DNA from 4 places in the Aneurinibacillus sp. XH2 genome. Region 3 is predicted to be linked to each of the others. Evidence: riboswitches for the same ligand, from Rfam matches in the RefSeq annotation. Region 3 holds a riboswitch; each other region holds the start of a gene.
The links. Region 3 has a riboswitch for S-adenosylmethionine ahead of ACH33_RS05210 (homocysteine synthase). Riboswitches for the same ligand answer to the same signal wherever they lie in the genome.
Positions count from the first base shown of each region.

Region 1: it holds a riboswitch for S-adenosylmethionine, as region 3 does, so the genes downstream of both, metX (homoserine O-acetyltransferase MetX) here and ACH33_RS05210 (homocysteine synthase) in region 3, are expected to answer to the same signal.
Region 2: it holds a riboswitch for S-adenosylmethionine, as region 3 does, so the genes downstream of both, ACH33_RS09735 (alpha/beta hydrolase) here and ACH33_RS05210 (homocysteine synthase) in region 3, are expected to answer to the same signal.
Region 4: it holds a riboswitch for S-adenosylmethionine, as region 3 does, so the genes downstream of both, ACH33_RS14480 (methionine ABC transporter ATP-binding protein) here and ACH33_RS05210 (homocysteine synthase) in region 3, are expected to answer to the same signal.

Region 1 is NZ_CP014140.1:777,113-780,230, forward strand. Features, by position in the region: gene ACH33_RS03790 (aspartate kinase) at 1-953, shown strand, start outside; gene ACH33_RS03795 (biotin transporter BioY) at 1,055-1,627, opposite strand; SAM riboswitch class I at 1,783-1,894, shown strand; gene metX (homoserine O-acetyltransferase MetX) at 2,007-3,113, shown strand.
Region 2 is NZ_CP014140.1:1,952,458-1,955,575, forward strand. Features, by position in the region: gene yneA (cell division suppressor protein YneA) at 1-222, opposite strand, end outside; gene lexA (transcriptional repressor LexA) at 450-1,073, shown strand; SAM riboswitch class I at 1,249-1,356, shown strand; gene ACH33_RS09735 (alpha/beta hydrolase) at 1,426-2,250, shown strand; gene ACH33_RS09740 (hypothetical protein) at 2,357-2,647, opposite strand; gene ACH33_RS19255 (phospholipase A2 family protein) at 2,764-3,118, opposite strand, start outside.
Region 3 is NZ_CP014140.1:1,070,648-1,073,765, forward strand. Features, by position in the region: gene comER (late competence protein ComER) at 1-393, opposite strand, end outside; gene ACH33_RS05200 (DUF2533 family protein) at 494-742, opposite strand; gene ACH33_RS05205 (helix-hairpin-helix domain-containing protein) at 842-1,537, shown strand; SAM riboswitch class I at 1,626-1,730, shown strand; gene ACH33_RS05210 (homocysteine synthase) at 1,835-3,118, shown strand, end outside.
Region 4 is NZ_CP014140.1:2,920,970-2,924,087, forward strand. Features, by position in the region: gene ACH33_RS14470 (MetQ/NlpA family ABC transporter substrate-binding protein) at 1-124, opposite strand, end outside; gene ACH33_RS14475 (methionine ABC transporter permease) at 138-800, opposite strand; gene ACH33_RS14480 (methionine ABC transporter ATP-binding protein) at 793-1,557, opposite strand; SAM riboswitch class I at 1,659-1,769, opposite strand; gene ACH33_RS14485 (thioesterase family protein) at 2,081-2,488, opposite strand; gene ACH33_RS14490 (PaaI family thioesterase) at 2,554-2,943, opposite strand; gene ACH33_RS14495 (PaaI family thioesterase) at 2,985-3,118, opposite strand, start outside.

The DNA.
Region 1 (3,118 bases), 290 kb from region 3:
TGACTGGATGGCAGGCTGGTATTTCCACAGAAGAAGTGCATACAAAGGCGCGGATTACTGAAATCGATCCAGCGCCTATTCAGCAGGCGCTTGGGCAGGGTAAAGTCGTTATCGTTGCCGGGTTTCAGGGCATTTCTGAGAGCGGACAGATCACCACGCTCGGACGCGGTGGTTCGGATACGACAGCGGTAGCGCTTGCAGCTGTGCTGAAAGCGGATAGGTGCGAAATTTACACGGATGTTGACGGAGTGTATACCGCAGACCCGCGCATTGTGTCTTCCGCTCGTAAATTGGCCCGCATTTCTTATGATGAAATGTTGGAGTTGGCAACGCTTGGTGCGGGGGTGCTTCATCCGAGGGCGGTGGAATGTGCAAAGCAGCATCAAGTGTGCCTTACTGTACGTTCAAGCTTTAGTGAAGAGGAAGGAACCATTATCGAGGAGGAAGCAGATATGGAACAAGGGCTTGTCATTAGCGGAGTTGCTTACGATAAAAATGTAGCTAAAATAACTGTAGTCGATATGCCGGCAAAGGTAGATACGCTGTCAAACTTGTTTGCAGTACTGGCAGCTGAACATGTTAATGTTGATATCATTGTCCAAAGTTCGTATGAAGCGGAGACCACAAATGTCTCGTTTTCCGTAAGCGGAGATGAAGTTAAGAAAACGTTAGATGTATTGCATAAGCAACGGGATACGTTGCAGTTCGGTTATGTGGTGGCAGAAAAGGAACTGGCTAAAGTATCGATTGTAGGCGCTGGCATGATTACGAATCCAGGGGTAGCAGCGAGAATGTTTACATGCCTTGCTGAAGCCGGAGTAGAGGTTAAAATGGTTTCGACTTCTGAAATTAAGGTCTCATGCGTAGTACCGCTCGAAGACATGGAAAAAGCAGTGCGCAATCTGCATACTGTGTTTGGCTTGGATACGAAGGAAAAAGCTGTTGTTTATTAAGTGTTTGCTGGTGGCTGGTCAGTGAATCAGCAAGTGAATGTTGTGCAGCAATCGCTGCAATAAGAAAAGCTCGCGGGCGCACCCGCGAGCTTTTTACACGTTTAGGCGACAATTTTTTCGTTGTTTAGCGAATTTGGAAGCAGTCCTGCGAGCGCAAGGCGCCGGCGAACTTGAATACCGATGTAAGAAGCAAGGATGATTTTGATTAAGTCAGGCAGAATGAATGTTATGTCTATCCCGATTGCTTTATCCCATGTCATGCTGCCCACTAATTTAAGTTGTATAACGCCTGCAACGTGGATAATGGCAAGGCCTACTATATTTACAATGAACGCTTTCATGAAAGTTAGCTTTCCACGGTCTATCATTGTCCCCATAACAAAGGCGGAAACGATATAGCCGATGAGATACCCGCCGGTTGGTCCGACTAGAACGGGAAGACCTGCGTTAAATTTAGCGAAAACCGGTACGCCGATGGCTCCAACCAAAATATAAAGCAGAATAGCTAATGTACCGTACCGTCGCCCCAGAATCACCACAGTCAACGCGACGGCGAAATTTTGCATTGTAAACGGCACCGGCGGCAAGAAGGTAATTGAAATTTGGGCGCATACGGCGATAATTGCGCAAAATAAAGCCGAAAGAATCATCATTTTTAAACTTGTTTTTCCCATCTGTGCTCTCCTTAAATATGAGATAATTTGTTAACATTTTTTATAAATAAGTTTACAAATTTGATTAAGATGTTGTCAATATTGACATTAGTCAGTAAAAATCTTAGTATTGAACTAACCTAACCTAAAATTAAAGATGGAATCATACGAAAGTGCTCTTATCAAGAGAGGTGGAGGGACTGGCCCGATGAAACCCGGCAACCCCGCATATGCTTGCGGACAAGGTGCTAATTCCAGCAGAGCGGTATGCGCTCTGAAAGATAAGGGGAGGTAATATGCGACACAAGCGCCTCTTCCTTATTGGAAGTGGCGTTTTTTATATGATAGACAAATGCGACGCTTGAAAAAACAGAGGAAGAGAAGAAAGGAGTGAAGGCGCATGCAGCAAAAGATGGTGATTGACGAGATTACGCTGGAGTGTGGAGAAACGTTAAAACAGGTGGAAATCGCGTATGAAGCGTGCGGAATATTAAATAAGGATAAAACGAATGCTATTCTTGTATGCCACGCGCTGACCGGAGATGCGCGCGCCGTTGGAGACGAGAAAACACCGGGATGGTGGGAAGGCTTAATCGGCCCTGGGCGCTATATCGATACGAATCAATATTTCGTCGTCACCTCTAACGTGCTGGGCGGATGTGCAGGGACGACCGGCCCAGCTTCTGTGAACCCGGAGACGGGACAGCCGTATGGCGCTGATTTTCCGGTTGTAACGATACGAGATATGGTGAAGCTTCAGTATTTAATGGTACGAAAACTGGGTATCAATAAACTGCTAGCAATTATCGGTGGCTCAATGGGGGGGATGCAAGTATATGAATGGGCGGTCATGTATCCAGAGATGGCCCATTTGATTATTCCCATTGCGACCTCCACACGGCTGTCCGCTGTTGCTATCGCTTATAACGATGTAGGACGGCAAGCGATCCTTTGCGATCCGGAATGGAAAAACGGAAATTATTACCCTGGAAAAGGTCCTGTGAACGGTTTATCCATCGCGCGAATGCTTGGTATGATTACGTACCGCACCGCAGAATTGTTTGAATACCGTTTCGGTCGACGTTTAAAAGATGAGCGCGATGTTACCCATTTTGATTCGACATTTAATATTGAAAGCTACCTGCGCTATCAAGGACAAAAACTGGTTAACCGCTTTGATGCGAATAGTTATCTTTACCTGTTGAAAGCGATGGATTCGCATGATATCGGCCGCGGGCGGGGGGGCATTGAGGCGGCCCTTGAACGGATTCAGGCCCGCGTATTGTCAATCGCTATCTCTAACGATTTGCTGTATCCGGCCGATCATCAGGAAGAAGTGGTGAAAATGCTTCGTGCGGCCGGAAAAGAAGTGGAATATCATTTCGTCGAATCTATATACGGACATGATGGGTTTCTTGTCGAATTTGTGAAGATCGGGCCGCTTGTAGAACAATTTATTGAAAAATATTATTCCAGCACTTTTACACAGTCTGCCGCGCCCCGATAAATGCG
Region 2 (3,118 bases), 880 kb from region 3:
CTGGATATAAAATAATAGCTCGTTAATGGACATGCCAGCCTTCTCATTATAACGATCAGCGATCGACCAGAGCGTATCGCCAGCTTCTACTATCACCTCAACACCAAGTGGGTTCGCTGGCTTATCGTTTCCGCCAATAGATGCAAACACAAGATTTGCCATGCCGAGGATACCCATACCGATAATAATTCCGATAAGTAATGATTTCTTGTTCATCTTCATCGTACTATCCCCCTTCTATTGTTTTCGCTTTCGTTATTGAGAGTTTATGCTTGTCTATGTATAATAGAACTGAATGAAAAAGAACATTTGTTCTTAGTTGTATATCAATATATTAATCAGAACAAGCGTTCTTGTCAACAAAGATTAGAACTTATGTTTGTATACTAGAACAAATGTTGATATAATTAAGAACAAGGAAGATTTCATAGAAAGAATGGGGTGTTAGTATGAAAAAGCTGTCCAGCCGTCAACTTGCCATCCTTGATTACATAAAGAAAGAAGTCAGGGAAAAAGGCTATCCGCCGTCCGTACGTGAGATCGGTGAAGCCGTGGGCCTCGCTTCCAGCTCTACGGTTCATGGACACTTGGCACGCTTGGAGAAAAAAGGACTGATTCGCCGCGATCCGACAAAGCCGCGCGCTATCGAAATTTTAGACGGGGAGCGCAATGAAGCTACAGACGCGTCCGTTAAGACTGTAACGATTCCCGTATTGGGGAAAGTTACGGCCGGTATGCCGATTACAGCGGTGGAAAACATTGAGGAATACTTCGTGTTGCCGGAAAACATGGTTGGAAATGATACGGTCTATATGCTGCGTGTGCAAGGAGAGAGCATGATTGATGCCGGTATTTTAGACGGGGATTACGTCATTGTTCGCCAACAACAAACCGCCAACAATGGGGACATTGTCGTGGCGATGACAGAAGAAAATGAGGCAACCGTTAAACGTTTTTTCAAAGAAAAAAATCACATTCGCTTGCAGCCAGAGAATCCGACGATGGAGCCGATTTTGCTTCCTGCAGTTACCATTCTTGGCAAAGTAATCGGGGTATACCGCAACATTCATTAAATCTAGAGAACTAAAGAAAGCAGCCTTTAAAGGCTGCTTTCTTTAGTTATGCGTGTTTTTGGCAAAAGAAATAATACCAACTATACAGGTTTGAATTTAAGTTTTTATTGACGTCAATAGCATCTGTAGCTATACTTTAAGGTAATATATCACATCTTTATACTTGGTTTTCTTGTTCTTATCAAGAGTGGTGGAGGGATTAGGCCCAATGAAACCCAGCAACCGGCGGATGCATTCGCAAGGTGCTACATCCTACAGGACATTTTGTTCTGAAAGATAAGAAAGGATCTTTTCTTCTCCTCCTTTCTTCTCTTCAGAAGAAAGCTTTTTATTTATTGAAGGAGGAAATAATATGGAACGCAGTATTACCATCGTGTATCAAAGTCTTGAACTTGTCGCCAGTGTGCATTATCCATGCGCAGAAAAAAGGAAACAAAAGGAGAAATGCTGGCCTGTAATTATTATCTGCCATGGATTTGTCGGTAATCGGATTGGGGTTAACCGCTTATTTGTTAAAGCGGCGCGCAGACTGGCAGCGGAAGGCTATTTTGTTCTGCGCTTCGATTATGCTGGATGCGGAGAAAGCAATGGCGAATACGGTTCTTACGGCATCGATAGTTTTATTGAGCAAACGCGTTATGTACTTGATTATGTACTAAGCATCGATTGTATTGATAAAACACGTGTGTTCTTGCTCGGCCATAGTTTGGGCGGTGCCATTGCCCGCTTGACTGCAGAACGAGATACGCGGGTAAATGCGCTGATTCTTTGGGCACCGGTAGCCCATCCGTTCGCGGATATTACCCGCATCATCGGCAACGATGCATATGAAGAAGCAATGCGAAACGGCGAAACGGAATACAGTGGCTACCGTCTTAAAAAAGAATTCTTCATTTCACTTGCAGAAGCACAACCGCTTGTATCTGGCGCTGGTTTTCTTGATGATGCACTTATTTTGCACGGGACACGCGACGAAGTCATTCCGGTTGACGCCTGCTATTTGTATGAAGGCGTATTGCGGCAGCAGATTACAGGGGAATGTCGTGCGATCACGCTTGAAGGGGCTGATCATACGTTCTCTACCATTTCTGCCTCCGAATTGCTTTTTGCTCATACCTGCTCTTGGCTACAGCAGCTTGAAACCCGGAAAAAGAATTGGAGCGACTGGATCATATGATAGTTGGGAAGGAAAAATGATCAAGTTTTTCGATTCTCAACTTTTCCTTTTCACTAGCTTGGTGGCGATGTGGTGGGACCCCAAATTATTGACTATATCAAAAACTTTAAGGACCAAAAAGAATAGTGCCCCAAATAAAGTAAAAAGGCGGAAAAAACAAAATAGCCATGGCTAAATTACCCCAAAGTCCTAACTTACTTAAATAGTTCATTTGTTTATTTTTTTCAAAGAAAAAGGCAGATATTCCAATTAGTAAACCTATTATATTACTTCCATAAAACAACACCCATTCAGATCCAAATAAGCGAAAACCACTAAAAAAGGCTATTATGGAAAAAACTAAAAACAAAAAAGAAACCAAACCTACAATATTACATGGAGATTTAATTTGATTCATAACAACACCTCAATCATTAGATTTAAATTTATTATATATTATAATTCAAGGAATTTTATCCAAAAAAAAGAAGTAGTGTTTAATACACTACTTCTGTAATGATTCTAATTACCTTTTTAAGTACAATTATATTCATACTGCTTAAGGAAATAAGCATTTATAATAATTGCCCATTCGCTTCCTTCATATACGTAAGGTGCTAAACAATGAATTAACTTTCTATCGCATTCACAATTAAAATAACCATTATTCCCATAACAATCATCGTGATGCTTACAGCACCAGTCAACAGGACTAATTGGTGTTCCAGACCCACACTTAGGACCGCAATAATTTCCATAAATACATGGAAGATCCATTAATTCTGTTTTATTATCAAGACTATCAATTTGATTAATTTTTTCGTTCATTATTTCTTGGATTTCTTGAAACTCATTTTCAGTATGTTGTTTGTTATATACAATACTAACT
Region 3 (3,118 bases):
GAACGTAATGAGTGAAGCACCGCTGAGCGCTGTATTCGTAATACTGGGAATGACACGGGCCACTTTGCAAGGAATATATGCTTCTAATTGTTGCACACCGACGGAACTTGTGATAGATAGAACAAGTTTATCGGGCGTCAAATGTTCGCCAATTTCGTCGAGTACCGTCCGATATTCCAGGGGCTTGGTGCACAGAAATAGAATGTCTGCTTTTTGGGCCACATTTATGTTAGTGCTAGCCTTGATGTCCGGGTGTTTTGCCGTGAGCGCATGTAGTTTTTCCGGTGTCCGATTGGCAACAGAGATTTGGGCGGGCAGAACAGCACCAGATTCGATAAAGGCTTCAATGAGGATTGTTCCCATACTTCCCGTTCCGATAAAGCCGATATGCATCTAAATCCCCCCGGCGATTATAATTATTTAATAAGTATGAGGGGAAAGAAAGATTTAGTACACATATTTTTCTAATTATGCTAAGATAGAGATGTGGTAATTATTTACAAATATTTTGTACCATTTCTTCCGTCACAAGTTTGCGCGGCGGAAGATGGTAACGTTGCGCAAGTTGATTAATTTGTTGTGTGATGTTATTAATCTCTTCCACGCTGATTTTTTCTCCGTTCTTGCATTGCTCTACCGCTTTTTCAATCCACATTTCCCGCACCGCATCCAGTTTGCGGTAGAGCGTAATATACTCAGCTTGCCTTGCGGAGTGGGCTGAAATTGCGTGATGAACACCCATTGTTTGCAATCCTCCTTTTTTAAGTGGCGATTTTCTGAATGTTTATATAAAAAGTATAGGCAAAAAGTTAGAAAACTACAAGTAAGGGAGAGAGATGCGGTGAAAAGCTGGTTTGTAGAAAAGAAAAAATGGATCAGTATTAGTATATGTCTTTTTATTTTGGGCAGTAGTATTTATTTTTATAATTACACTCAGGAGGAAACAGAAGCAAAAACGCTTCCGTTTTCTGAGCAACAAGCGGTTACGGGCTCCTCCGTTTTCACTGCCGGGGAGAACGATCAAACGGGAGATCCCATAGAAAAAGAGGAAAGCGCGCGCTCTCCTGCGCCATCCGTTCAGGCGACTGTCGTCGTTGATGTGAAGGGCGCGGTAGCGAAGCCAGGGGTATATACGTTACCGGCTGAGGCACGTGTGTATCAGGCCATCGGGATGGCGGGCGGATTGCTTCCGGAAGCGGATGCAAAGCAAGTCAACGGAGCGCAGCGGCTTGTTGACGGCATGCTCTTATATATTCCGATAAAAGGAGAAGAGGCTCTAATCGGTACAACGGGTCTGGCATCAGCAGGAACAGCTTCTGCGCCGGGCGCACCCGGGCAGGAGGAGAAAATTAATATTAATACAGCTACATTAGAGCAACTACAAACCATTCCTGGTATTGGGCCTGGAAAAGCAGCAGCTATTATTCAATACAGGGAAGAAAATGGCCTGTTCAGAACGGTAGAGGATTTAACAAAGGTAGCAGGAATTGGTCCGAAAACATTGGAGAAAATGCGCGCCAAAATTTCTGTACAATAAAAATCTTCAAATTAAGTTGACAGGTAGGAATAGTAAGGCTATAATAAAACCAGAATCAGCTCAAGCGAGAAAATTTTATATAAGACATCTCTTATCAAGAGCGGCGGAGGGACTGGCCCGATGAAGCCCGGCAACCGGCACGTATGTGCAAGGTGCTAATTCCAGCAAAGCAGCATGCTTTGGAAGATGAGAGCGATGATACATACCTGCGTAGAATCCTCTTCTTCCAAAGAAGAGGATTTTTCTTTTGGTTGGCATCGCCGAAAACAAAGAATGATGACAGGGAGGAAAAAGAGAATGGCAGAAGAACGCAAATTCAATTTCGAGACGGTATGCTTGCACGGAGGACAGGAAGTGGACCCGACGACGCTTTCGCGCGCGGTGCCAATTTATCAAACAACTTCTTATGTATTTAAAGACACGGAGCATGCAGCCAATTTGTTCGCATTGAAAGAATTCGGTAACATTTATACGCGCATTATGAACCCGACGCAGGATACGTTTGAGAAGCGGATTGCGGAACTTGAAGGCGGTGTGGGTGCGCTTGCGGTCGCTTCCGGTCAGGCGGCAATTACGTTCTCTATTTTAAACATCGCGCATGCGGGGGATGAAATTATCGCTTCCAGCAATCTATATGGCGGAACATACAACCTGTTCGCGCATACGTTTCCGAAGTTCGGCATAACGGTGAAATTCTTTGATCCGGAAGATAAGGATGCTATTCGTGCCGCGATCACGCACAAGACAAAAGCGCTTTATGCGGAAACGATCGGAAATCCACGCGCAGATATAGTTGATTTGGAAACATTAGCGGGCATCGCGCATGAGAACGGAATTCCATTTATTGTAGATAACACGTTTGCCACTCCGTATCTTTGCCGTCCGATTGAATTTGGCGCTGACATTGTTGTTCATTCTGCTACAAAGTTTATCGGTGGTCATGGTACCTCAATTGGAGGCGTGATTGTCGACTCCGGTAACTTTGACTGGAACAATGGCAAGTTCCCAGGGTTAACTGAGCCAGATCCGAGCTATCACGGTGTAGTATACACGGAAGCAGTCGGCAATCTTGCCTACATTATCAAAGCGCGCGTACAATTGCTGCGCGACTTTGGGGCAGCGATATCTCCGTTCAACTCTTGGTTATTCCTGCAAGGGTTGGAGACGCTTCATTTACGCATGGAGCGTCATGTGGAAAATACAAAAAAAGTAGCGGAATATTTGCAAGAAAACGAACTTGTTTCCTGGGTGAATTATGCAGGGCTTGAGAGCAGTCCTTATTATGAGCGCGCAAAGAAGTATTTGCCAAAAGGACCGGGTTCCATTTTCACGTTCGGCATTAAAGGTGGGCTGGAAGAAGGCAAACGCTTTATTAACAGCCTGAAGCTTCTTTCCCACTTGGCGAATGTTGGCGATGCCAAAACGCTTGTTATCCACCCTGCAAGTACGACGCATCAGCAGCTAACGGAAGAACAACAGCGCAGTGCGGGTGTTACGCCGGATATGATTCGTCTCTCTATCGGTATTGAAGCGGTAGATGATATTATTGCCGACATTGAGCAGGCGCTTAAAGCCAGCCAA
Region 4 (3,118 bases), 1.8 Mb from region 3:
CCAGTTCTTTACTGTTCCCCTGCGTTTTTCCTGTTGCCGTTTCGCTCTCTTGTCCTCCGCAAGCTGTCAAAAAGATTACTATTAATGAAATTAATGCAATAAGAATAAACGGTTTTTGTTTCACAAAGATCTCTCCCTTAACGTTTATCAAGATAATGTGCAAGACGATTGCCCGCAAATTGAATGACTTGTACAAGCACCACCAATAAAAGCACGGTCACAATCATAACATCCGTCTGGAATCGGTAGTAGCCGAAGCGAATCGCTAAATCCCCGATCCCTCCGCCTCCGACAACGCCGGCCATCGCAGAATAGGAAAGAAAACTGACAATCAATACTGTGAGTCCGAGCGTAAGCCCAGCGCGCGCTTCTGTCAATAACACTTTCCAAACAATCTGATATGTAGACGCCCCCATTGCCACCGCGGCTTCAATAACTCCTCTCGAAACTTCACGAAGCGATTGCTCCACCAGACGTGCAAAGTATGGAATGGCTGCAATCGACAACGGAACAGCCGCAGCCACCGGACCGATCGTCGTTCCGACCAATGTTCGCGTCAACGGAATCAATGCCACGAGCAAAATAAGAAAGGGAAACGATCGGACAATGTTAACGAGCGAACTTAAAATTCGAAATAAAATGGGGCTTTCCAGCAATTGTCCTTTACCTGTCAGAAAAAGCAGAACCCCCAGCGGCATGCCAAGCAAAAGCGCTGAGCCTATTGAAATGCCGACCATAATAGAAGTTTCTACGATAGAAACCCCAATTTCCGGCAATAAAGCAATCACATTATCAAACATTGGCTATCCCTCTCTCCTTGCCTGTTTCCTCTTCGAATAATAGCTGGGCGATTTCAGTTTTCGGCTTTACTTCCCGTTCAGAAAGCGAAAGTTTTTCGACGAGATGACCTCTTTCCATGACTGCTACTTTGTTGCAAATCTCTTTCACTACACTCATTTCATGCGTGACGATGAGAATCGTTACGCCTAGCTTTTGGTTGATTTCTTTAAGAAAAGATAAAATGGTACGCGTCGTCTGCGGATCAAGCGCTGAGGTAGGCTCATCACATAGCAGCACTTTCGGCCGGCTGGCCAACGCCCGGGCGATAGCGACCCTCTGCTTTTGTCCCCCGCTCAACTTGGCAGGATAGCTGTCCACCTTCTCGGCCAGCCCTACAATCTCCAAGCACTCCTGTACTCTTTTTTTTCTCTCTTCTTTTGGAAGACCGGCTATTTCTAGCGGAAACGCCACATTGTCCGCCACCGTCCGATTATTCAACAGATTAAAATGCTGAAAAATCATGCCGATGGACTGGCGCGCTTTGCGCAGCTCTCGATTTGATAGACCGGTTAACTCCTGACCATCCACATATACCTTTCCCTCGTCCGGTCGCTCCAGCAAATTAACCAGTCTAAGCAAAGTTGACTTACCAGCACCGCTGAACCCGATAATACCGTACACATCCCCTGGCTCCACATGCAGCGACGTTGGAGCTACTGCCTGAAATGTCCCGTTCGGTGTGGTATAACTTTTACTAATACTCTGTAATTTAATCATACTCCTCACTCCTTTATTCCTCCTAGATTGCACAAGGGGAAATAAAAACGACCTCCTGCGCTGCAAGAGGTCGGCGTACACTCATCACAAGTTTGCCGGACCTCTCATCTTTCAGCGCGCGAGCGCTGCTGGAATTGGCACCGTGTCAAAGAGTTTCTTTGATGGTTGCCGAGGCTTCACTGGGCCAGTCCCTCCACCTCTCTGGATAAGAGTCCTAATCATTTGCCTTTTCAATTTGTTGATTTTATTCTAACACATTAAACCATAATGTCAACTAGGAATTATAGATTTTTTAATTTTCTCCTACATTGCTGAGACATATAAAAACCATCACAGTTTATCATTGTATATGCAGATAACACCATATTTATATTGATTATAGTAGCTGTATATTTTCGCGGTCAATAAATTTACATTTAATTCTTAATACTATATCGAATAGTAGCAATATTTGTTTTGATAAGGTTGTTAATGATCCGATAAAAAAGACCGCGATTGAAAATTCCACGGTCTTCCTGTTTCATTATTTTTGTGCAATGGTTTGCCGTAACTCCGTGATACGTGCCTCCATTTTTTCTTTTTTAAAAATCGCCTGTGTAAAAATTCCGGTACCAACAATATTTTCTGATGTTTCCGCGGTCACTTCACAAACGACTCGCTTCGGAGTAACTTCCGTACATAAGGCTGTAAATTTTACCCGTTGCCCCACCACCGCAGGCCCAATGTGCTTAACCTGAATTTCGTATCCGGCTCCTTCCTCCCCCTCTTCAAGGTAAGGCAAAATAACATGGCGTCCGACTTTTTCCATATAATAAATCATAGTCACGGTCGACATTACATCGTGAACCACGTTGCCGTCAAACGTAGGACGCATATCGTCCTGCACGACAATTTCCAACGTCTCTGTCTCTCCCGGTTGTAATCCTTTCACCCGTTCTTCTCCTTCCTTATAAAGCAACATATACTTTCTTATACGAATGTAAAGACAACTCCACATCACTGTGGAGTTGTCTTTACACGGGCATATGTGCCAAGCGCGACGGCAACCAGCTCCCCATCGTCCGTGCGCACTTCCGCTTGCATGATAATAGTACGGCCTCCGCGCTTGATTACCCTAGATTGTGCGATCAGCTTATTTCCCCTAGCAGGCGCCAAATAGTTGATTTTGCTCTCCAATGTTACGCACTGCTGCACACCGTTAACATGAGGCGCGGCCGCGTGCCCCATGACCACATCAGCAAGCGTGCTTGTCACTCCGCCATGCACCACTCCATCGATACTATTGTACAATTCCGGGCGAATATGAAGCACTGCCGTGCAGCTATTTTCGTCCTGGTGCTCGATTTCAATACCAAGATATTGGTTAAAACGATTGTTTGATTTCATGGTAGTCTCTCCTGCCAATCCAGCGCTGCCAACGCGTCCTGTTACTCTTCATTAGCTGCGTTCTGTCCGATTTCCTCAAGAAAAAACCCACTCTTGCGGTAAGCGACCGCGTCAAGCAGAGCGATGCTTTCGCCGTCGTGTTCCACCTCGATTTGGTAAAAACCGGCGCGTGCTG